Regions from separate parts of the Pseudoalteromonas sp. TAB23 genome, predicted to be linked through region 2. Evidence: predicted binding sites of a transcription regulator. Region 2 holds the regulator's gene; each other region holds the start of a gene.
What was found. Region 2 encodes sigma-54, which starts transcription at its own class of promoters, with help from an activator protein. Its sites were predicted from a motif close to GTTGGCACGNNNNTNGNNT; they were not measured.
Positions count from the first base shown of each region.

Region 1: the regulator sigma-54 is predicted to act here: its motif matches at 2,009-2,027, upstream of L654_RS0111445 (TorF family putative porin).
Region 3: the regulator sigma-54 is predicted to act here: its motif matches at 1,296-1,314, upstream of L654_RS0109030 (hemerythrin domain-containing protein).
Region 4: the regulator sigma-54 is predicted to act here: its motif matches at 2,545-2,563, upstream of L654_RS0119440 (BON domain-containing protein).

Region 1 is NZ_AUTP01000212.1:22,219-28,567, forward strand. It holds gene L654_RS0111435 (efflux RND transporter periplasmic adaptor subunit) at 1-261, opposite strand, end outside; gene L654_RS0111440 (YIP1 family protein) at 318-1,031, opposite strand; gene L654_RS0111445 (TorF family putative porin) at 1,224-1,910, opposite strand; gene L654_RS0111450 (hypothetical protein) at 2,188-3,351, opposite strand; gene L654_RS0111455 (helix-turn-helix transcriptional regulator) at 3,507-3,707, opposite strand; gene L654_RS0111460 (hypothetical protein) at 3,716-4,141, opposite strand; gene L654_RS0111465 (AsmA family protein) at 4,375-6,345, shown strand.
Region 2 is NZ_AUTP01000133.1:16,589-22,937, forward strand. It holds gene mgtE (magnesium transporter) at 1-122, opposite strand, end outside; gene L654_RS0104895 (HPr family phosphocarrier protein) at 253-525, opposite strand; gene rapZ (RNase adapter RapZ) at 568-1,413, opposite strand; gene ptsN (PTS IIA-like nitrogen regulatory protein PtsN) at 1,432-1,884, opposite strand; gene hpf (ribosome hibernation promoting factor) at 1,889-2,176, opposite strand; gene L654_RS0104915 (RNA polymerase factor sigma-54) at 2,202-3,701, opposite strand; gene lptB (LPS export ABC transporter ATP-binding protein) at 3,771-4,496, opposite strand; gene lptA (lipopolysaccharide transport periplasmic protein LptA) at 4,493-5,038, opposite strand; gene lptC (LPS export ABC transporter periplasmic protein LptC) at 5,028-5,582, opposite strand; gene kdsC (3-deoxy-manno-octulosonate-8-phosphatase KdsC) at 5,579-6,130, opposite strand; gene L654_RS0104940 (KpsF/GutQ family sugar-phosphate isomerase) at 6,131-6,349, opposite strand, start outside.
Region 3 is NZ_AUTP01000186.1:16,777-20,804, forward strand. It holds partial or broken gene L654_RS1000000128560 (GGDEF domain-containing protein) at 1-142, shown strand, start outside; gene L654_RS0109015 (DUF6500 family protein) at 179-397, opposite strand; gene L654_RS0109020 (hypothetical protein) at 435-692, opposite strand; gene L654_RS0109025 (hypothetical protein) at 752-1,006, opposite strand; gene L654_RS0109030 (hemerythrin domain-containing protein) at 1,354-1,779, shown strand; gene L654_RS0109035 (hypothetical protein) at 1,864-2,277, opposite strand; gene L654_RS0109040 (TonB-dependent receptor) at 2,704-4,028, shown strand, end outside.
Region 4 is NZ_AUTP01000304.1:6,205-12,553, forward strand. It holds tRNA gene L654_RS0119425 (tRNA-Ile) at 503-579, opposite strand; gene L654_RS0119430 (hypothetical protein) at 827-1,333, opposite strand; gene L654_RS1000000127425 (YqaE/Pmp3 family membrane protein) at 1,712-1,870, opposite strand; gene L654_RS0119440 (BON domain-containing protein) at 1,943-2,509, opposite strand; gene L654_RS0119445 (LiaF domain-containing protein) at 2,838-3,506, shown strand; gene L654_RS0119450 (VOC family protein) at 3,545-3,961, opposite strand; gene suhB (inositol-1-monophosphatase) at 4,238-5,041, shown strand; gene L654_RS0119460 (transporter substrate-binding domain-containing protein) at 5,095-5,904, opposite strand; gene secF (protein translocase subunit SecF) at 6,219-6,349, opposite strand, start outside.

The DNA.
Region 1 (6,349 bases), on a different contig from region 2:
GCGCATTAACATATCGCCTTGTTTCACTCCTTGGCCTTCTTGAACAAATATTTTATCTACTCGGCCTGTCACTTCAGAGCGTAATTGCACTTGTGTATTAAAAACTAAATTACCTGAAGCCATTATTGAGTCAGCAATGTCGCCTAGCTCTACTTGAGCAATATTTACTTCGGCTTGTTTTTCATCGCCAGAAATTTGCTTTGACACAATTAGGGCTATAAATGCGCCTACAGCGAGTGTGATGATTATTGCTTTTTTCATTTTTATCTATCCGTGAATTAAGTAATGCGGAGGCAATACATACCCCCATCTAGTGGTTACATTGCTGCAATGACTGCCCAAATACCAAAAATAATGATTGAAGGAAGTGCAGAGAATAGGAGTGCTTTGTTAGTTGAAAAATTAGTCCAGCATTTTAAGCCGATCATTCCCAGCGCAATGCTCCAAAAGCTAAATAAGTTTATTGATTCTAATAAGCTATAAAAAGGATGGCCAATTTCAAGTCCTATTATTAATTGGTTAATAGATGCGTAGCTAAATACGGCTTGTTGAGATATTTGATCTGTACTTGCACTTAGTACAAGAGCAATTGTGCCTAGGCTTGAAATAACAACTGGCATCATTGTCCAGGTAGAGAATCCATACCAAGCTCCGTAGCTATGTTCTGATTCAGGATCTTGTTTAGCCACAAGCATATAATAAAGTGCCATGAGTGCATTCATAATAGCTAGCCCCATTACGCTGCCAAACAGAGCAAACCAAATTTGGTTTTCTGCATTTAGCTCTATACTTTGACGAATTGCTTTTTGCTCGCCAATTGTTGCATCTATACTTGATGCTGCTACTTGCTCATTAATCAAAAACTGCATATCAACACTAGAGTAAAAAATATAAACACTAGCGATACTAGCAAGGGTAATACATATAAATGCTAACCATGACCAACCTTTGGCGTGTTCAATACCATTGAAAGCTTTACTAGGATTTATATAAATATCGAGTAGGGCGCTAAAAGCGTTAGGTGATTTCATTATTATTCCTTTATACCTATTTTATGGCTAGGCAGTTATAAATGCCCAGTGACTAAGTAATAGAATAAAGGAAAAAGTATGTATTGTTTTCATTCAATTGTAACGGTTTGTTAACAGGTGTGAGGGGTCTTATTCAAAAACAAGAAAAGGGCCAAAAGGCCCTTCGTGTTGCAGCAAGTAACACATTCTTTCTTATAAATTAAAGTCTACAGAATAAGCAACGTAAGCTTTAATATCTGAATCATCCATATCTGTATCAGACAAACCAAAAGTAAAACCGTCTTTCGAAATTGATACACCGTAATCTAGAATATTGTCATCACCAATAAAGTCACCAGAGTAATGGCCTAAGTGAAGTGCCATTTCAGTGCCGTTACTGCCAACAGCAAAACCGTAGTCAGCTGTGAGGTAAAGTGAATCACCAAAGTCTGTACCATCACCACTTGCAGCTGATGTTGCTAATACAGAAGCACCAAAGGTAAAGCCTTCAACACTGATGCTACCGTAAATTTCAGAGAAATCTGCGTCTGCTTCAGAAGCTGCGTCTGGGTAAGCGTAATAAATATAACCAACATCGTAGCTAACACTTTCGTTAATATCGCCACCAAAGCCTGCATATAAGTCAAGCTCATAGGTCATTTCATCGGCCCACGATGCGTTTGAAGCCCAAGTACCTGCATAAAAGCCCGATTCATTGGCGTAATCAATACCGCCTGAAATAGCTGCATCGCCCCCAGTTTGCTCTTGACCACGCCATAAGTAGTTTGATGTTGCCGCTGCATTAGCAGTTACTTCAGCATGTACGGCTGTTGACGTTAAAGATGTTGCGCCCATTAATGCTATAGCACTTATAGCGATGGTTTTTTTTAGTTTTAGCATGTCCATTTCCCGTTATATGATTTTTGCTCGCCAAGGTTTTTATTATGTAATCGGAACCTTTAGGCTGACGGCTTTTTATTGTTTAACTAACGGGATAATTGCACTGTATGTGCCAGCTTCATTATTTTTTATTAAAAATTATTTTTTATTTATTAAAAACATGAGCTTGAATTTTATGAATAGGGTGGGGATATAACATGAAGGAAGATGTTGCGCACACTGCTGGTGCATAAATTAACCTAGCCGCACCATAAAAGTACGGCTAAATTAGAAGGTTTTAGCCGAATATAGTGCGCATAAGGCTAATTGTTTCGTTTACGCTGCGACCTTTTTGTACTTCACTCACAATTGAATCACGTTTACTGCGAATGTGTTCAGGAATATCGTCAGCAGCAAGAGCACGGTCTACTAAAATTTCTGCAGACTCTTTACCTCTACGCTGAGTTTTACCTGTTGTAGTTGTAGTACGTTTAGGCTTGGTTAGCAGTTTAATGTAGTTAGAGTTATCTGGTGTTTTAGCATCAGCGTAGTGAAAGAAACATGGAATTAATGCTTTAATAGCAACCAATTGTTCTTCTAACTCATTACTAGGTTTAGCCATTTTGTACCATGACATAGCTTGAATACCTTTTACGATATCTTGCCAGTAACGCTCAAAATCACTATTTTTAAGTTTAGAAACACCAAGGGCACCACATAATGCATCTAATCGATTATTTGTAATCGGAGTAAATAAATCAGGGCGACGCATTGCAAGCAGTCGTGTTGCAGGCGCAAGTGTTGGTTTTTCGTTGTTGTCGGTGAATATTTTTGAATAAGCAGCAACAAATTGTTGATATTCGTATTGAGTAATATCACCTTCAAGTGGAATATTCACTAGTGCATCGTCAAAAGCACCTGGTAAATCACCAAGCATTTGATGGAAGCTCTTTGCACTCTTTGTAGATGCAAACCATTCAACGTCAAAGTTGTATGTGCTTGGATCAAGTGATGCCATGTGCTTACCGCTAAACGCAAGTAAGTCTTCAGGAATCATATCTTTAAGAGACTGTTCACGAATGCTTTTAATGTAGTCTACCAAACGAAGCTGTTCATCAAGTGCAATAACGTCTTTGTGTTGTTCTACAAATACACTTACAACAGGCCACGGAGCAATACGTAAAGTTTTAACCTGTAAAAAGCTGATAGCTGAAATAAGCTGATCGTGTAGCTTCTTAAGTACTAGTAACTGCTGTGGCTCTAGCAAATCGTAGTTCATACGATCTCTGCTTGCACTTAGCAATTCGTAACACCAAGGTAAAAAATCATCAGGGTGGTTTTCTACTTTCACGGCCATAAGGTTAAGGCTTAACTCTGAAGATTGCTTCAGAATGTTCTGATAGATTTGATTTTCTTGTTCGCCTAGCGTCATTTTTGACGGTGAAATTAGCAGTTTTTTCATGCCTTGTAGAATCTCCGGTTTAGATATATATTTTTTTGCTGGTCTATTTTAGCGCAATTACGCTAATAACAACAGCGCTGTCCTCCATACGTTGTAATTGAAGTGACTAAATCGGTATTTTTGCTAATAAAATGAGACTAATGCTTTAACATGTATCAATCATTTTCATCCAGTACAAAGAGGCTTTCGACTGAGGTATTAAAATGCTTTGCTATTTTTAGAGCAATTATTACCGACGGCGTAAACCGGTTTGTTTCTACGGTACTTATTGTTTTGCGCGACACGTTAATAGCATCAGCAAGTTCTTGCTGTGAAAGCCCAGCTTCTTTTCGATACTTTGCTATGTTATTTTGCATTTCCTCTCCTAATCACGATTTTGCCAAAGCAATGAAGCGCCATATACCAAGAGCATGATACCTAGGTAGAATATTGCCATAGTTGCATGCGAGACCTCGCTAGCTATTTCATCGCCATTATAAAAAACTCCAAGAAGGCAAAATACAAATGCAAAACTTAAATGTTTATAGGCATTAGTATCAATGGTGTTTAGAAACTCATCTTTATAAGCGTATTGAAAATACATTTTTAACGGAAAGCCCCCTTTAATGAGGTAAATAATCACTATAACTACATAAAAAGAAACGCCCAATCCAACAAATAATAACCCTTCGTTATCGTGCTTTATTAGTGAGTAAACACTGAGAAGTAAACAAACCATGGCTGTGCTTATACTAAGCCATATATTTTGACTCATAAACTTTTCTTCAGTTTTAATATCCTGTTGTTTCATAATATTCATCCTGTAATAGTATTTGATATTTTGTAACCTCTGGGTATCAATGTAACCTTGGGGTATCACCTGGTCAATACCTACTTGTAACCTAAAGGTATCAAAATGTTTCAGGAAAGATTCATATAGAACAGGTAAAGTAGTTTTAGTGGCTTTTTTACATCAACTACAATGATTTTAAGGCTAACACTCGCTATGATAAGAACATTATTTGCACGTTTGAAAGGACGATCATGAAAACCTTACTTAAAATTGTAGGTGTAATACTTTTACTATGTATAGCACTAATTGTTGCCGCACCGTTTTTAATTCCTACTGATACTATTTTTAATAAAGTGTCGCAGCAGGTAGAACAAACAACTGGGCGCACTCTTACTATTAAAGGTGATAAAACACTTAGCGTATTCCCTGCATTAAAGTTAGAACTTAACGACGTGCATTTTGCAAATATGGAATCAGGTTCGCGCGCCGATATGGCGAGTATGAAACAGCTTGCTGTACACATACCTTGGTTTTCATTATTTGGTGGTGAGTTTAAATTAGATAAGTTTGTTATAAACGAACCAAATATCCTATTAGAAACTGACAAAAATGGTAAAGCTAATTGGCAGTTGTTTGATGCAGTTGCAGAGCAACCTAAAGAGCAAAGCCAGTCAGGTGAAGCGATAAAGCTTCCAGATAACTTTGATATTGAGTTAGGTGAGGTTGCTATTTATGGCGGCACATTTACTTATCTAGATGGTCTAACAGGTGCTAAGCAACAAATTAGTGATTTAGAACTCGCTATTTTACTTCCATCACTTCGTAAAACATTAGAAGTAAAAGGGGGTATTACTTATATGCAGGAGCGTTTTGAGCTTGATATAAAATTAGATACTCCTGCTAAAGCAATTGAAGGTGCTACTTTTAATGTTAAACAAACCTTAGATTCTCGTTTAGTTGATCTAACGTTCGAAGGGAGCATCGCTGGGCAAGGACAAGATATTAAAGGTCAGTTATCACTAAGCGGTGAGTCTGTTAAAAGTATTGCAAAATGGCAAGGTGTAGAGTTAGACGCTAAAGACAATGCTTTTAACGCATTCAGTGTAAACGGTAAAATGCACCTAGCAGGTGAGGAATTTAATTTAGACGATTTAGTTGCGACGTTAGACGCATTGGAAATAAAAGGTAAGAGCGAGCTTAACCTAGGTAAGCGTTTAGCTGTAAATGCTGATATCGATTTAGGTATGCTTGATTTAAACCCGTACCTACCTGAAGCAGTAGCAAAACAAGAAGAGCCAGTAGAGCAAAATGATAAACCTGCAGAGCCAATAGTATGGGATGACACTAAAATTGATCTAAGTGCGTTAAATTCACTAGATGCGAATGTAGTTATTCGTTCAAGTGGATTAAAAGCTAATGATATTAAGTTGGGCGCAAATCAATTTACTGTTGCTTTAAAAAATAGCATTGCAAAACTAAGCCTAGATAGCTTTTCTGCTTATGAAGGGTCAGGTAAAGGCGTTATCAATGTAAACGCACAACAAGTACCTTATAAAATATCAACTAACTTTGACTTAGCTGGTATAGATGCGCAGCCTTTATTAACGGATGGGGCAGGTTTTGACAAGCTAATGGGTAAGGGGTCTTTAAATTGGAACCTAAACACAACTGGCCAAAGTCAAAAGTCGTTTATTGGTGCGCTTAACGGAAAACTTGGATTTGAGTTTGCTGATGGAGCTGTAAAAGGTGCGAATATAGCTGAGATGGTTCGTAAAGGTAAGGAACTCATTTCAGGAAACTTTGGTGCTGCGTCTGAAGGGCTGGATACCGGGTTTGAAGAATCAGAGCAAACAGATTTCTCTGCACTAACGGGAAGTTTTAACTTTACTAATGGTGTTGGTAAAAATACTGATTTATCACTTATTAGCCCACTCATAAGAATATCAGGTGAAGGCGATGTTGATTTACCACAAACAACAGTTAATTACCGTTTGGTTACAGGCATAGTTGGATCAATCGAAGGGCAGGGGACTACCGATGACAGCACTGGTTTTAAAATACCACTACGTATAAAAGGGCCTTTCCACGATGTTGGTATAAAGCTTGATGTGGGTAATGCGCTTAAAGATGAAGCTAAGCAGAAGGTTGATGAAGCAAAAGAAAAGGCCAAAGACAAAGCAAAGGATAAGATTAAAGATAAATTAAAAGGTTTATTCGGTTAATCAT
Region 2 (6,349 bases):
GTATCACAAGGAGCTGTTTTTGCGAGCATGCGCCTAACTTGAACAAATTGACCACTATTGAGTGACTTAGTCACCTGTTTTAGTTGCTGTAGTGGGTAATCTTGTTCAAAAGCTTCAGGCATTGGCGTCCTTTATAAATTTTTATATTACTTTATGGGGAGAGGTGAGTTAACTGGCGTCACTAACCGTATTTATTTTATATATCTGTTTTAGTTGGGGCATTAGTAATGCGAGCATTATTTTTATAACTGTTTATTCTTGTTCATTAAAACGTTGTGCTATTAATTCTCCAACAGCATGTAAAGCTTGCTCAGAATCGGGGCCTTTACATACAACTTTTACTTCTTTGCCTTGGCTACTTTCAAGTAACATTAATGCAAGTACGCTATCGCCTGCAGCTTCTTTGTCATCTTGAAATAATGTAATTGTCGCATCAAACTGCACTGCTAATTGGGCAAGCACGGTGGCTGCTCTGGCGTGCAATCCTAATTTGTTTTTTATTAAAAAAGTGTCTTCACAATGCATAACTTACTCTACCTAAGCTGAACAGGTGATTATTCAGCTATATTATTTTTCTTGTTCGCGATGGCGAATTTTCACATTGGGATGTGTCATTGCAAAACTTTCACCGATAGTTTGCGCTAAATATACAGAGCGATGTTGTCCGCCTGTACACCCAATAGCAATGGTTAAATAACTGCGGTTATTTCGCTCTAAGTGCGGTAACCATGTTTGTACAAATGTCTGAATTTGCCATGTGAATTTTTGCACTATGCTGTGATTGGCCAAATAATCTTTAACGGGTTGATCTAACCCATTTAAAGGTTTTAATTCAGGTTCCCAATGTGGATTTGGTAAAAAGCGTGCATCAAATACGTAATCTGCTTCTTTTGGTATACCGTATTTAAAACCAAACGATTCAAACGTGACAATCAGTTGCTTATCTTTTTTACCTAAAATCTTTTCACGAATAGATTCAGCAAGTTGATGAACGCTTAAATCAGTTGTATCTATCATAAAGTCGGCGCGGGTGATTAATACATCAAGTAATTCTTTTTCTTTTTTGATGGCTAAATCAAGAGGCAACGAGTCAATTGATAGTGGGTGTAATCTACGAGTTTCAGAAAAACGTTTGATCAATGTTTGGTCGTCGCTATCTAAATAAAATAACGTAGGTTTTGCAAAGCCAGGCAAGTATTCAAGAATATCGTTAAATTCATCTTGTTGTTTAGGGATGTTACGCACATCAATGCTAACAGCAATTTTATCATAGCTATCAGACACACTGCGAACTAATGAAGGAAGCAAGTTAACTGGAATATTATCTACGCAATAATAACCTAAATCTTCTACAACGCGTAAAGCAACCGACTTTCCAGAACCAGAACGGCCGCTTATGATAATTAACTCCATTTAACACCCTTTATAAAACTATGATTGATTGACAATAACTTGGTAAAGCTCAGCATCTGATTTTGCACTGCGTAACTGTTTACAAAAATCTTTGTTGTTTAGTTTATCAGCAATGGTTGCTAGAGTCTTTAAGTGCTGCTGGTTATCGCCATCTGGTACGATGAGTGCGACGAAAATATCAACAGGGCGATTATCGATTGCATCAAAATTTATTGGAGTTTCGCTAACGAGTACTAAAGCCAAAGGCTCTTCTGCACCGCTCATTCTTCCATGAGGAATGGCAATGCCACGCCCTATACCTGTACTACCCAATTTTTCTCTGCTCATTAAAGCATTAAGAATATCTTGTTGCGGTAAATACGGAAGTTTGTCGTGAGCAAGTTCGCTAATGAACTCTAAAATTCTTTTTTTGCTATTAAAAAGGACCGCAGCTTTGCTGCAGTCCTGGCATATAAGTGAGCTTAATTTCATCATATTAGTGTCGAGCAAGCTTCTCTTTGTGTTTAATTACTTGTCGATCGAGCTTGTCGATCAACGAGTCAATGGCGGCATACATATCTTGATGTTCTGTAGAGGCAAATAGCTCAGCACCGCTTACGTGTATGGTGGCTTCTGCTTTTTGATTTAATTTTTCTACATCGAGAATGACATGAACATTATTAATATGATCAGAGTGTCTTTCTAGCTTCGCAAATTTGGTATTAATATAGTCTCTTAGTGAATCGGTTAATTCTACGTGACGACCAGTTAAGTTTAGTTGCATAAGCATTACCCTCTTTTTTTGCGTCTTAAATCAAACTTTTACGCTGATTTGACGGTGGAATAGCCAGAGATTCGCGGTATTTTGCGATTGTACGTCTCGCTACTTTAATTCCTTGCTCAGCCAATATATCCGCTATTTTGCTATCACTCAATGGTTTTGCTGAGTTTTCTGCTGCGATTAATTTTCGGATAAGCGCACGGATTGCTGTAGATGAACATTCACCACCGTTTTCGGTGCTTACATGGCTTGAGAAAAAATATTTAAGCTCAAATATACCACGGGGTGTGTGCATATACTTTTGGGTTGTTACGCGCGAAATTGTTGATTCGTGCATTTCTACCATTTCAGCAACATCATTTAAAACCATTGGTTTCATGGCTTCAGGACCGTGTTCAAAAAAGCCTTGTTGTTGCTTAACAATACAATTTGTTACTTTTAATAGCGTGTCGTTTCTACTTTCTAAGCTTTTAATAAACCATTTAGCTTCTTGTAAATGCGAGCGAATAAACTGGCTGTCACCACTGGATTTTACAGTGCGAGACATTGCAGCGTATTGGCTATTAACACGAATTTTAGGCATGCTATCTGGGTTTAACTCAACAACCCAGCGGCCTTTAATTTTTTTAACTGACACATCGGGAATAACATACTCAGATTCTTCTCTTACAATAGTATCTGCAGGTTTAGGGCTAAGAGTATGTATTAATGTCATTACTTCTTTAAGCTCTTCTTCTTTGAGCTTAGTTTTCTTCATTAATGTACGATAGTCACGAGCAGCTAATAAATCAATATGCTCGGTTAAAATCATTTTTGTTTCATTAATGTAAGGTGTTTCTTTATCAAACTGGTTAAGCTGAATACACAAACACTCTTGTAAACTACGTGCAGCAATACCAACAGGATCAAACAGTTGGATGCGTTTTAATACAGCTTCAATTTCATCAAGTTCGACTTCGTTATCATCTTCGTTTTCTTGATTAAAGCTTTCTAAAATCTCTTCGCAGCTTAGTGTTAAAATACCTGAATCATCGACGGCTTCTACAATAGCAATAGCAATAGCTTCGTCTGTAGGGCTAAATGGCGTTAGTTGTAACTGCCACATTAAATACTCATGGAGCGTTTCAGTAGAGGCGCCTTGGTATATTGATTCGTCTTCAGGCATCGGACCCGATGATGCTGCTGGGGCGGCACTCATGTACTCATCCCAACTAACATCCATAGCCATGTCGTCACTTAGCGTGTCTTTTGCAAGTGCTTCACCACTATCTTGTTCGTATTCGCTTGGAGCATCATCGGCAGATGCGCTAACAGTTATGTCATCTGTATCTGCTTTTTGCTCGTTTTTACCTGCAGCGTCTTCTGAATAGTCTGCTTCTTCAACCTCTAATAGCGGGTTGCTGTCGAGAGCTTCTTGTATTTCTTGCTGGAGATCCAATGTACTGAGTTGCAACAAACGAATAGCTTGTTGCAGCTGTGGAGTCATTGTAAGTTGCTGGCCCATGCGCAGCTGTAGTGATTGCCTCATGTATCTCTAACAATCCTTTTATGTTGTTATAATTAATACTAGCAGATGCTTAAAGACATGGCGTAAATGTTACAGCCTAAATTGCTCGCCTAAGTAAACATCGCGTACTGTTTTATCATTTAATACGTGTTCTGGAGTACCTGATGCAATCAGCTCCCCATGAGAAACAATGTAGGCTTTTTCACAAACATCAAGGGTTTCTCTTACGTTATGATCGGTAATTAATACACCAATCCCACGATTTTTAAGATGTTCTATTATTTTCTTTATGTCTAATACCGAAATCGGGTCAACACCTGCAAATGGTTCATCCAGTAATATAAATTTAGGATCTGCTGCCAGCGCACGTGCTATTTCAACACGACGACGTTCGCCACCCGACAATGCCATACCTTGGCTATCACGAATGTGTTGTATGCTAAATTCATCTAATAATTTATCGAGAGTGTCTTCTCTAGCTTGTTTATTTAACTCTTTGCGCGTTTCTAAAATGGCCATTAAGTTTTGATAAACAGTCAGCTTTCTGAATATTGAAGACTCTTGCGGTAAGTAGCCAATGCCTAATCTAGCACGACTATGCATAGGTAAAAGAGTAATATCGTTATCGTCTATCGATATTTTACCTTTGTCGCTAGGTACAAGTCCTACTATCATATAAAACGTGGTGGTTTTACCTGCGCCGTTAGGGCCAAGTAAGCCAACAATACTGCCAGCTTTGACTTCAAGGCCGACGTTTTTTACAACTTCACGGCCTTTATAACTCTTTGCTAATAGCTCTGCTTTTAATGTGCTCATGGTTGACCTTTGTCGCTTTTTTTACTTTTTTTAGTCTCGATTGGTACTAAAATTGTGTGAACGCGGTCAGTTGAGTTTTCATCTTTTTCGGCACTGATTAGCTGCTGCTCTATATCGTAGGTAATGCTTTTAGCATTTATTTTTTGTCCCGCTTGCGATACTTGTGCATTACCAACAAGCGTTAAAAAACGCTTAGATACATCATAACGCACTTCGTCAGCACTGGCGCTCATAGTCGTGCCATCTGATTGCTTTTCTTCAAAGTGCGCAGGGCTACCTGTAGCAATTAATAATTGTTTATTATCACCAAGTTCATCGCGTTTATGTACTTCTAAGCGGTCGGCTGTGATACGGCGGTTACCGTGAATAATTTCAACGTTTTTCTCAAAAATCCCGACATTAGCTTTTAATTGACCTTCTTGCTTATCGGCGCTTATTGAAATTTGATTTGCAGTCGGTTGCGTGTTTTGCTCTGCAGCACTACTATTAAACGCTAGTATAAGTGTAGGAATAATAAGTGATTTTAATATTTTATTGGTCATAATATATGGTTCGCGTATGGTTAATTAGTTTTATCACTTCGGTTTTTAAGTCGGCTTCTAGGCCTTTACCAGTGATTTTTAAATTGGGCCCAGTGATGATAACGGGTTGCTCCGAACGCATTGTTAATAGCTTTATATCTACCTGAATATTATCAGCATTGATTTTGTCTATCATGGCGTTATCGGTTAAGTTTTTGGCAACCACATTGCCTTCTAAAATTAATTGTTTGTCTTCGTATAATGTTGCTTCGTCTGCATTTATTTGCCACGTTTGCTTTTCGTTATATAAAGTAAAAATAGGTTTTTCAAAAAACGTAAAACCTAATTGTTGATATAGCTCCATTTTAGCCGCAGTAACTTTGTGGCTAATTTTACCTTGTTCGTCATAGGCTGTTTGTTTGAGTTCTATGGCTATGTAATCAGGCTTGGCAATAACTTCAGGCTCAGGCTGAGGTACAATATTTGTTTGTGTAAAATAAGGGTACCAAAGCCAAACCATACAGCTAATGAATAAAACGCTTAATATTATGCGCGCTGCATTCATGAACTAGTGCCTTGTGTAGTCAATGCTTTACCATTTTCAAGCATAAGTAAGTCGGTGAGCTCTCTTACTGCACCAAAGCCGCCAGGCATTTGCGTTACATAGTGTGATAAACGTTTAATAAGTGGATGGGCATCATTTACTGCAACAGCAAAGCCGACTAATTCCATAACGGGCATGTCAGGACCATCATCACCGATATAAGCAATTTGTTCATCGCTAAGGTTGAGTTTGTCTTTTAATTCTTGATAGGCAATGAGCTTATTTTCTTGGCCTTGATAAATATGCTGTACGGTTAAGCTGCTCATACGTTGTTGCACTATTTGTGAATGACGACCAGTAATTACAGCCACTTCAAAGCCACTGTTTATAAGCGCTTTAATGCCAAAACCATCTTTTGTATTAAATGCTTTTAGCTCTTCACCTTGATTACCAAGATAAATACGGCCATCAGAAAATACACCATCAATATCGCATATAAGTAGCTTTACTTTTTTAGCGCGTGCTTTTGCACCATCGCTCAGCGGTTGATAGAGTTCTTCAAATTGCATTTATAACACTCCTGCTTTTAATAGGTCTTGCATGTTTAATGCGCCAATAGGTTGGTTTTTCTCATTGACGACGATTAAGCCATTTATACGTTTGTGTTCCATAATATTAAGCGCTTCAGCAGCCAAAATATCTTGTGTAGCCGTAGTACATGACTTAGTCATAACAACATCTATTTGTGTTGTATGAATATCAATTCTTTGCTCTAAAATACGACGCAA
Region 3 (4,028 bases), on a different contig from region 2:
TACAGATACAAAAATCACTTTTAGTGCAGGAGCCTCTGTAAGTAGCCCTTTAAAAAGCACACTGGATATTCTTATTAAGCATGCAGATAAATTACTTTATAAAGCAAAAGAAAACGGAAGAAACCAAGTCGTAGTTGATTAAATAAACACAGCTAAAAGTATTGGCTCAGTTAATTGACTAAAGTCCGTCTAAAACCATTTGTTTAATTTTATGTGCTTTTACAAAATGATCTAATTTATGGGTGTGTATCCACCAAGTAGCAGCTTCCATAAGTAGCTCTGGGTCGTCGTTTTTATTAGCAAAAAAGGCATAAAAAGAAAGCCCTACATTTTCGCCTTTAACTGCTATTTTTTTATCGCATACGGTAATTATTTTTGCTCTTAGTTCTTCCCTCATACATACCTTATTTAGTTATATTTTTACTGTATATGTACTATTGAAATACGCCATTTAAAAAGCTAACGATTAGCTGTAAAAGACTTCTATCAACCAAACCGTGATTCTCAAGCTCTTTATTAGGCGTATTTACTTTTGCAGCTTTGCATTCATTATCTAATGTTTCATTTTTACGTGTATCGGTTTCGTATGCAATATCTGCTTGTTCCATACATTTTGCCGAACCTGCGTAAGGCTGTGCCGCACAAGCGCTTAGTAATAAAAAAAGTGGAATTACTATCAATAATTGCTTCATAACTAATCCTATTTTTACGCAACTTATTTACTTTAAATTACAGCTGCAAGTTAGCCTATTTACTTTTCTACCACCATTACAAAAAATTCAAAAAAGAACGTACCGATAGCATCAAAAAAAGTGTCATTTTTTTCATCCTTTTTAATTTGTGCGCTAATGCATTGATTATAAACTTCTGAGCTTGTTTGAGCGCCATTTCGAGCAACCGTTTCAGCCTCTTCAATGCATAAGTTAGGGTCAGAACGTGGGGCTGTACTACAGGCACTTAGTAAAGCGCACAGCAATAATGCGGCGATGGGGCTTTTTATGTTCATCCTTAAACTATCCTATTAAGTTAACGTGCTACCTGCATTTATACCGATTGGTATTATATGTGGGAGTAATACATATAGGTTGTACCTAAATAATGTTGCTACTTTATCACTGCAATAAAATAAACAACCAGTAAATATTTGTAAGGTTCTGTAGGGATTTATACTCACTTTATAATTGAACTACGTAAAAGCCTGAAATTATTGCATTCATATCACTGTAAAATTTACAGTGATAGCAGCATAAAAATAAAAAATCAAAATAAAAGCAATAAAATACATCAACTTAATATTTGGCATTTAGTTTGCTAGTTAATGGTATAAGCAAATAAATTGTAAAAGGATTAGTTATGAATATTTTTGAAGCACTACGTCATGACCATGACAAACAAAGAAAATTAGTAGATGCACTTATTCAAACGCACGGCGACACAGAGCAGCGCCACACGCTAATGGACGAGCTAAAAACAGAATTAGAACAGCACGCAAAGTTTGAAGAACGTTACTTTTACAACCCACTTATGTTTGATGACTTAACTCATGAAAAAGCGCGCCACAGCGTAGCTGAACATCACGAAATTGATGAATTAATTGAACAACTTGAAGATACCGAAATGAGCTCGTCTGCATGGTTAGTTGCAGCTAAAAAGCTGCACCATTTAGTACATCATCATTTAAGTGAAGAAGAACACGAAGTATTTCAATTAGCGGGTAAAGCACTAACCGAAGGGCAAAAACAAAGCTTAGCAAAGCAATACAACGACGCTATGCATTAACGTATAAACCGACTTCCGCACTCCCTGTGTACTTATTGGTTATAAGCCTTATGGCTTATAACCAATTTTTTTGCATGTACTTTATTACTTTACAGTAAATTTCACGTCTTGGTCGCGTAACAAGTAAAGTGCGAAACACGCAGCCCACATTGGCCATGCAGTGAAGAATAATAAGTTATTAAAGCCATCTATATACTGGTTGTACGAAGAAAGCGTTGATAAGCCATGCATTACAAAAATGATACCGTAAGTTATACGCTTTTTAATACCCGCTAAAAATGCCAATACTAATACAAGTTGTAGAGCACCGATAACATAAGCAACTATGTCAGATGAGCCACTAATACCGTAAAAATGTTCGAAAATACGTGCGCTATGACCAGGGTTTACGAATTTATCGAACGTCCACATAACCATTACAATAAATACGCCTAAACGCAAAGATAAAAGTGACCATTGCAAACGGTTTTGCACATCAGAACTCATTGAACCTGTCATAAAATTTCCTTAAATGAATATTAATAAACGTTGAAGTAACCTAGACCGTATAAGTTATTTTTTATTTCAAAAAAATTTAATTATTTTAACTAAAAAAGTAATTAAGCTTTGTAGTAATAAAAGTGAAGCTTATTTTAGGAATTAAAAAATGCTGCGTAAAAGTTAACAACTTTAAAATGTTAGCAGGTGAAAAGTAGTCTATAATTTAAAAAGCCCATTAAAAGCAAATATTTACATTCACTCTAATACAATCGCTCTATTGATATTTTATCGACTGATAAAACTATAGTACTTAATTACCACCTTTATAATACATCTGTTTTGTTATGTTCTAAAAAACAAAAAGAATCGAAATTTTACTGAAATTTATTTTTAATCCTTTCGGTCTTTATCGCCAACAACATTTTAACCGTAGAGAGAAAACGTTTGAAACACGCATATTTAGCACTTTCCCTAGCCACTATATTAAATACACCACTTAATGCTTTTGCAGCCGAAGAATCAAAAACAACAAAAGATGGCGCAATAGAGCGCATTGAGGTGGCAGGCCAAGCTATTAAATCTCAAGGTCTTTCGGTTAAAAACGCCACTGTAGACGGCCCTTTTGGCGACAACTTAGCCCTACAAGATATAGCCCGCTCAGTCACACCAATTTCAAGCGAGTTAATAGAGCAACTCAATATTACGACTTTACAAGACGTGCTCGCAGTAAGCCCTAATACCTATTCAGCCAGTGGTTTTGGCGCACCTAGTTTACCTACTATTCGTGGGCAATTAGGTGAGCTTTTTCAAGATGGCACACGCCGACAAGCCGGTAATAACGGCTTTGGTGTGCCCTTATCGTTCAACTCTATAGAACAGATAGACGTGGTAAAAGGCGCGCCGCCGGTATTATTTGGCTCAAGCCAACGCAACGGTGGTTTTGTAAACTTACATTCTAAAAAAGCATCAACTGACGAAAGTAAAGGCAAAGCAACGGTATCTGCAGGTCGATGGGATCAGTACAGTGTTTTAGTGGATTACAGTGCACCCATTGTAAAAGACAAAGTAGGCTTTAGAGTAAGCGCTGAACACATAGATAACGGCAGCTACTACGACTTTTCAGGCACAAAGAGCGACAGCTTATTTGCATCATTACGCGTATTACCCGATGACAAGAGCAGCTGGGATATTAACTTTGAGTTATACCAAGTTGAATTTACCGATAACGCAGGTATTAACCGCCCTACTCAAGCGCTAATAGATAATGGCCTTTATATTACCGGCCAAGGCGTGCAAGCAAACGGCAGTACTGTACCGGCAGCAGGTTCAATAATCTCACCAACTGGGCAAGTAAAAATAGACCGTAGTACAGTACTTACCGATCCTGATAATCAAAACGAAGCCACTACTTATTTACTACACAGCATTTATAAGCGTGAACTTTCCAACAACGCATCAATAAAAAACATTACGTATTTTCAGCACTTACAACGCGAAGAAATTGCACAAAATAGCTTTGTTGAAATTATAGATGGTGCCGATACCGCGCAAAACCGTACCGAGCTTACCTATCTTTGGAATAGCGACCAGCAAACAATTTTTGCATTTGATGTGCGTTATAACCGCGTATTAGGCTACAGCCAATTTACAACAGAAGCCGACTTACCTATTGATTTAACTGGCCCACTTTCAAACCGCCGCATTCCTTTAACTGATGCACAACAAGCACGTTTAATTGAAATTAGCTCAGGTGTATTTGTATCCCCTGG
Region 4 (6,349 bases), on a different contig from region 2:
TAGCATTAATATGCAGGCGGTTATTTAGACTTAATTTAATAAGCACCATCATAAAGTGACAGAAAAATAAGGAGTTTAAAGTAGCTCTAGGTATTAAAATAGGTCGCCGTGAAGAGCATATGATGCAATATGTAAGTTAACGAAGTACGTACTTTATAAAATCGCACCTGATTCTAGTGGTTTAATAAATAGAAAAGAAAATGCTTATACAAATATTTTTACTATATCTATTGACGAAAGCAAACAATATACGAGCTTGTAGCCTGACTTTTACGGCTTAGGACTTAGCAAAACTTAAGATTTTCAACGCAACGATAAAGTACTAAACCTAACTTTTAATGTGCCTTGATGCAGGTAAGCAGATAAATAGTTATGCGAACAATACGCGCGGGTTAAATGTTACGGTAAAATTATGAAGCTTAAGAAATTAGATCCGCTATCGTTCCGTGGAATAATATTTTAATTTTTGTTAGTGGGTATTTACTTGGAAAGTTTGTAAAAGTGGTGGCCCCTCCCAGACTCGAACTGGGGACCTAACGATTATGAGTCGTGTGCTCTAACCAACTGAGCTAAGGGGCCAACTTTTATATAACTGCTAGGCAGTTAATTTTTGAAGCGTTCAGTCACAGAGCGACTAAAGCGGGTTGCAGTATAAAAACTTTTTAGGTGCTTGTCACTACCAAACACCTTTATTTTAACAATCAGTAAGCTAACTGCTTAAATAGTAATCTTTTAGGTGGGTATAAGCATAAAATACAAGATATTTCCCATGATGTTCTCTGCATTAAATTATAAAAACCCTACTCCCACATGTAGTCTTTTATATTTAACGCTCTGCTTTTTTAAGTAAAGCTAACATATATGTGTAGGCATACAAGGCTGTAAAAAATATGCTTGGGGCTACTGTAAGTGCCAAATTAGGTGTCTGATTAGTTACATTCACCATAATCACTAAGCTCGATTGAACAGTAATCGGAATAATAGGCGCAAAAAGTACACCTGCTATTTTTTTGTTACCTAAATACGAGGCGCTAGAGTTAATTGCATTATTGAAGCTTTGTCGTATTGCTACGTTTTGTGGTGTTTTAGAATGAAACATACAAATAATTGGAGTTACAAACGCAAGCGTTACATAACTAGACTTATACTTTTTGACGACCTTTTCTAAAATAAAAGTAAAAAACAGCGTTACAAATCCACTATACAAACCTTGTACTAATGCAGCTTGAAGCGTGACCGATTTAGCAATATCTGCCGAACTGTTCGCCCAGTAGGCCCAGCTAAAATAAAAAACGAATGACACAACGCCTGACAGTATAAGTCGAATATTCAATTAGCTACCTCAATATGCGTAAAAGCTTGGTTTAATGATAACACTAGAAGTGATAGTAATATTGTCACTAAATAATAGAGTAATTAATTGCGTATTGTAGATATATAAACAAACTAATGTTAAAGATTTCCTAACTGGCATCAATACAGAATCAGAACACTACGGTTAGTTAGAGAGCTTAATTGAAATAAACAATGGTTTGGCTGAGGGAATGTTGGGAGTGAGTTACAAGAAATAAATCACTTAGTTTGAGTAAATTAAAAATTAGATTTTGATAAAAAATATTTACTTTAAAAACTAATATTGTGAGCCGAACAGTACTGGGGCACTTGTATCATTAGGCCTCAGTAGTCGGCTTACACAATATATAATCTGTCATTATTTTTTCGCAATAATGTAGATTGCATGTATTAACCCTGGGAAATAACCTAGCAGTGTTAATAAAATATTTAACCAAAAATGCATACCTAAACCAACTTGCAAAAACACACCTAATGGCGGTAATAAAACCGAAAGTATTATACGAATAATATCCATGACTAAACTCCATTTAAATTAAGCATTAAAAAGGCGTAAAGCCCAGTGTTAGTGGGCCTTAACTATACTGTATTATTCAGCAACAATAGCTAGTTTATCAACTACGTCACGAACATCTTCAGCATTTTTAGCAATTTTAACTGCTAGTTGTTTTTCAGCTTCAGACTCTACTGAACCGTTCAGAGTTACAATACCGTTGTCGGTATCAACATCGATGTCTGTACCACCAACTTCTGAGTCAAACAGGAAGCGAGTTGTGATTACAGTGGTGATTTTAGCGTCCGTTAGGTCGTTATCATCATCGTCCATCATGTCATTGCTTTTATCTTTGGTATCCATGCTTTTAACAACAGTAAGGCTGTTATCAACATCAGATACACCATCTAGGCTAAGTACAAGTTCTTCTGCTAGCTCTTTATCAAGCTCGCTATTAACTTTACCTGTAAGTACTACCTTGCCATTTTTTACATCAGTGTTAATGTCAAAGTTGTTTAGATTAGTGTTCATAAGTAGAACTGTTTCTGCCTTACCATCAATCCAAGCATCTTTACTTTCGTTTTCCCAGCTGTTTGCTTGGGCACCCATAGCCGTAGTACCAAGAACTAAAGCCGCGATAATAGATTTGTTAAATGTTTTCATAATCTTTCTCCTTTTGATTAAAGACACTTTAACTAATGCGAGCTTTAGGCCAACTTTATTTATATATACATTTCAACAACTTGATATAATTTGGGGATAAGGCACTATCTATAGCTGTGTAACTATTTACAGGCTACTCGGTAAAACTTTCTCAAATAGTGAAAATAACTAGATAATTGCACTTTTGGTTAATCTATCGTTAATATAACAAAATAAAAAACATCATTATAAATTAACCTACTGATAATTAGGGTGATTATATTTGGTGCGTGCTTTGCATATAAACATCAAGAGCAGTATCAATAGTAAATATAATAAGGAATGCCCCATGTCTGTAAAAGTTGAAGACCGCCCAATAGAGCAAGTACGCGAACAAGTAATTGACCAATTAATTTATAATTACAGTCATGGGGTTATTTCTGTTGATGCATTTGAGAGGCGACTCGATAGCGCGATGGATGCACCTAATAACGAAGCACTGCTAGCCTTAGTAGAAGACTTAACACTTAATACCGATCAGCAATATAAAGCAGAAAAACAATCGCAATTTAAACCACATTATAGTGCACAGCAAAACAGTGATGATGATTTTACATTACGCAGTATTTTAGGCTCTAACGAACGAAGCGGTCAGTGGGTTGTCCCAAAAAATATATATTTAAGTAACTTTATGGGATCGGTGGTACTTGATTTTACTGATGCCATTTTTGCGCATCAAAATGTAACTATTCACGTTAACTGTATTTTTGGTAGCGATGAGATTTACGTACCAGAGCATGTAAATGTAGTGTCTAAAATGTTTTGTATTTTAAGTAGTCTTGAAAATAAATCTGTGTCGCTTAACAAACGCCAAGGTCCTACTATTCATATTGAAGGAAAGGCAGTTATGGGATCGGTTGAAGTAAAAATAAAGCGCACAATTAAAGAAAAATTTATGAGCTTTGCAAATGAGCTAAAAACCCAGTTTGGCACGGGTAATAATAACCGCTCACAATAATTGACTAGCAGCACTTTAGCGTGCTGCTTAGTATTTTATTATAAATCGTTATTTCGTTCGCTTGGTATGTCACTTGAATACTCTACAAATTCCAACTCAAACCCGGCGGGATCAATAAAGTAAACATTCTTTCTGAAAGGATTCTCGCTACCTTGCTTGCTTACTGTAAAACCCACTTTATTTAAGCGCATTACTACTGCGCTTAAATTATTAGTTACATAAGCAAAGTGTGCAAAACCAATTTGATGGCCCGATAAGTTTCTGTTTTCACCCTCACCATGATCGCTTATCGCAATGTAATGCGTGTCATCTCCAAAGTGTACCCAGCGTCTTGGTTTTCCATGCCAATCGCCTCTGCCCTCACTTCTAATCGACCAATGTGGAAATACAGCGCGATAAAATTTAAGCATGCTATCTATATCACTCGCGACTAAGTTTACGTGCTCTAAATACATAATGTTGTCCTATCAATTAAGTTAGGATCACGATAAAACCTTAAGCTAACTTTAGGTAAAGCGTTATTTAAAATTAATTCAATTTAATTAACACACAAAGGAACATAATGACTTATTAATTGCTCATTATTATTTTTTAAAAATATAGACACTTTTCAATCTTGTATAAAAAACAAACATAAGTATTTGGGGTTTATTGTTTACTTTATGTCAAAAGTCGCTAAAATACGCCGGCTGAAATATATAAACGTTCTTTTACAACCCAAAGGTAATACCATGCATCCAATGTTAAACATTGCGGTTCGCGCTGCGCGCAACGCAGGCAAAATTTTACTTCGCGCAAGTGAGGATTTATCAAAAGTTGAAGTGCAACAAAAAGGCGCTAACGACTTAGTAACTAACATTGATAAAGAAGCCGAAGCCGTAATTCGTGACACTATTTTACAGTCTTACCCTACTCACTCTATTGTTGGTGAAGAATTAGGTGAGCATAAAGGCAAGGATGATGATTACCAATGGATTGTAGACCCTATCGATGGAACAACTAACTTCATCAAAGGTATCCCTCATTACGCGGTTTCTATCGCACTTAAAGTTAAAGGTCGTTTAGACCAAGCTGTTATTTATGATCCAATTCGTGGTGAGCTTTTCACTGCATCTCGCGGTCAAGGCACTCAGTTAAACAGCAAACGTCTACGTGTTAGCAAAACTACGGTTCTTGCAGGCACTGTACTTGCTACTGGTTTCCCTTTCAAAAACAAAAACCACATGGATGCATACACTGAAGCGTTTAAAGCATTATTTGTACACACTGCAGACATTCGCCGTGCAGGTTGTTCTGCTTTAGATATGGCATACGTTGCAGCTGGCCGTGTTGATGGATTTTTTGAAATTGGTTTAAAACCTTGGAACTCTGCTGCAGGCGAACTTATGGTTAAAGAAGCGGGCGGTATGGTTGTAGATTTCGCTGGTGGTAATAACTATAACCACAGCGGCAATATTATCTGTGGTTCACCAAAATTGACTCAAGCAATTATTCGTGAAATTCGTCCAGTATTAACTGAGTCGTTACTTCGCTAATTAAATGCTATTAATAGCATACTAAAAAGGAGCTCAGGCTCCTTTTTTTGTGCTTAAAAATAAGGGTTATCTAGCTTCAGTTCTACTGTTTTACCTTTTTCGTAAGGTAACGAGTTTAAATCTTTTGCGAAATATTCATCAAATAAAGCATCAAACTCACCATTTTTTTGCATTATCTCAAGCCCTTTTTTAATTGCCACTGCAAGCTCTGGCTTACTATTTGATACAAAATAATAAAACCCTGTTGGATAACTCATATATAAATTAGGTACTATCACTAGGTTACTTTGTTTATTTGCCGCTAGCTCTGAATTAACCTCGATAAATGAACGTGGGAAGTAATCAATACGCCCTGCACTTGTTAAGGCAAACATAGCCTGATAATTTGCAAACGGCCTTATATGCAGGCCATTAAACGCCATTATTTTTGTATCAGGCCAATCATGACCTTGCACCGCAGAAAGCCTACCTAACTGCTCTAAGCTAGTAATACCTTTAAATCTAGCAATGCTGTTCTTACTTGTTAATAGTGCCCTTTTACCTATGTAGCCTTTAAACAATGGGATTTTAATCGCAATAGCTAAAGACTCTCTTTCGGGGCTGCTCATACTCCAGTATAAATCTAAATTTTTTGTATCTAGTGCTATTAAAGTACGTTGTTGATGAGGATGAATTAAAACGGGGTTAATCTCTGCAGGGTATTGTGCGCTCACCAATGCTTTTTCTAATAGCTCGTTAAGGTAGTCGTCACGAGCATATTGCACACGCTGCTCCTGCGCTACATTTACGATATTTACGTCACTTGCTAAAGCGCTGCATATAAACAAACTTACTACGTTAACTAAATACTTTAATGGCAACATAATTATCACCTTAGTTATTATCGGTAGTTTTAACAGTTATTATTGATAGTTTAAATTATCGCGTTATTTAAGCTAAATAGCTTCGAGCGCCTAAATGTAAGATGACGATATTATGTAACTGTACTTATTAATAACCGCGCTATAAATACTTATTTTAAATACATAGTACGACGTTACACTCATGGCGTGCTCTACAAAGTTAGCACTGTTTATTCATACTTGCACAGTAAAGCTAAAACAATCGTGCGCATAAATATATTACAGGCAATAAAAAACCGCTCAATGAGCGGTTTTTTAAAGTAGTTACAAAACCATTACGGCATAGCGTCTTGGTCTGCACCTTCTTTTTCAATTACTTCTGGTATTAAGTCTTCTTTGCTTACGCCCATTGCTATAGCAACAGAGCTCGCAACATAAATCGAAGAATAAGTACCAATAAACACAC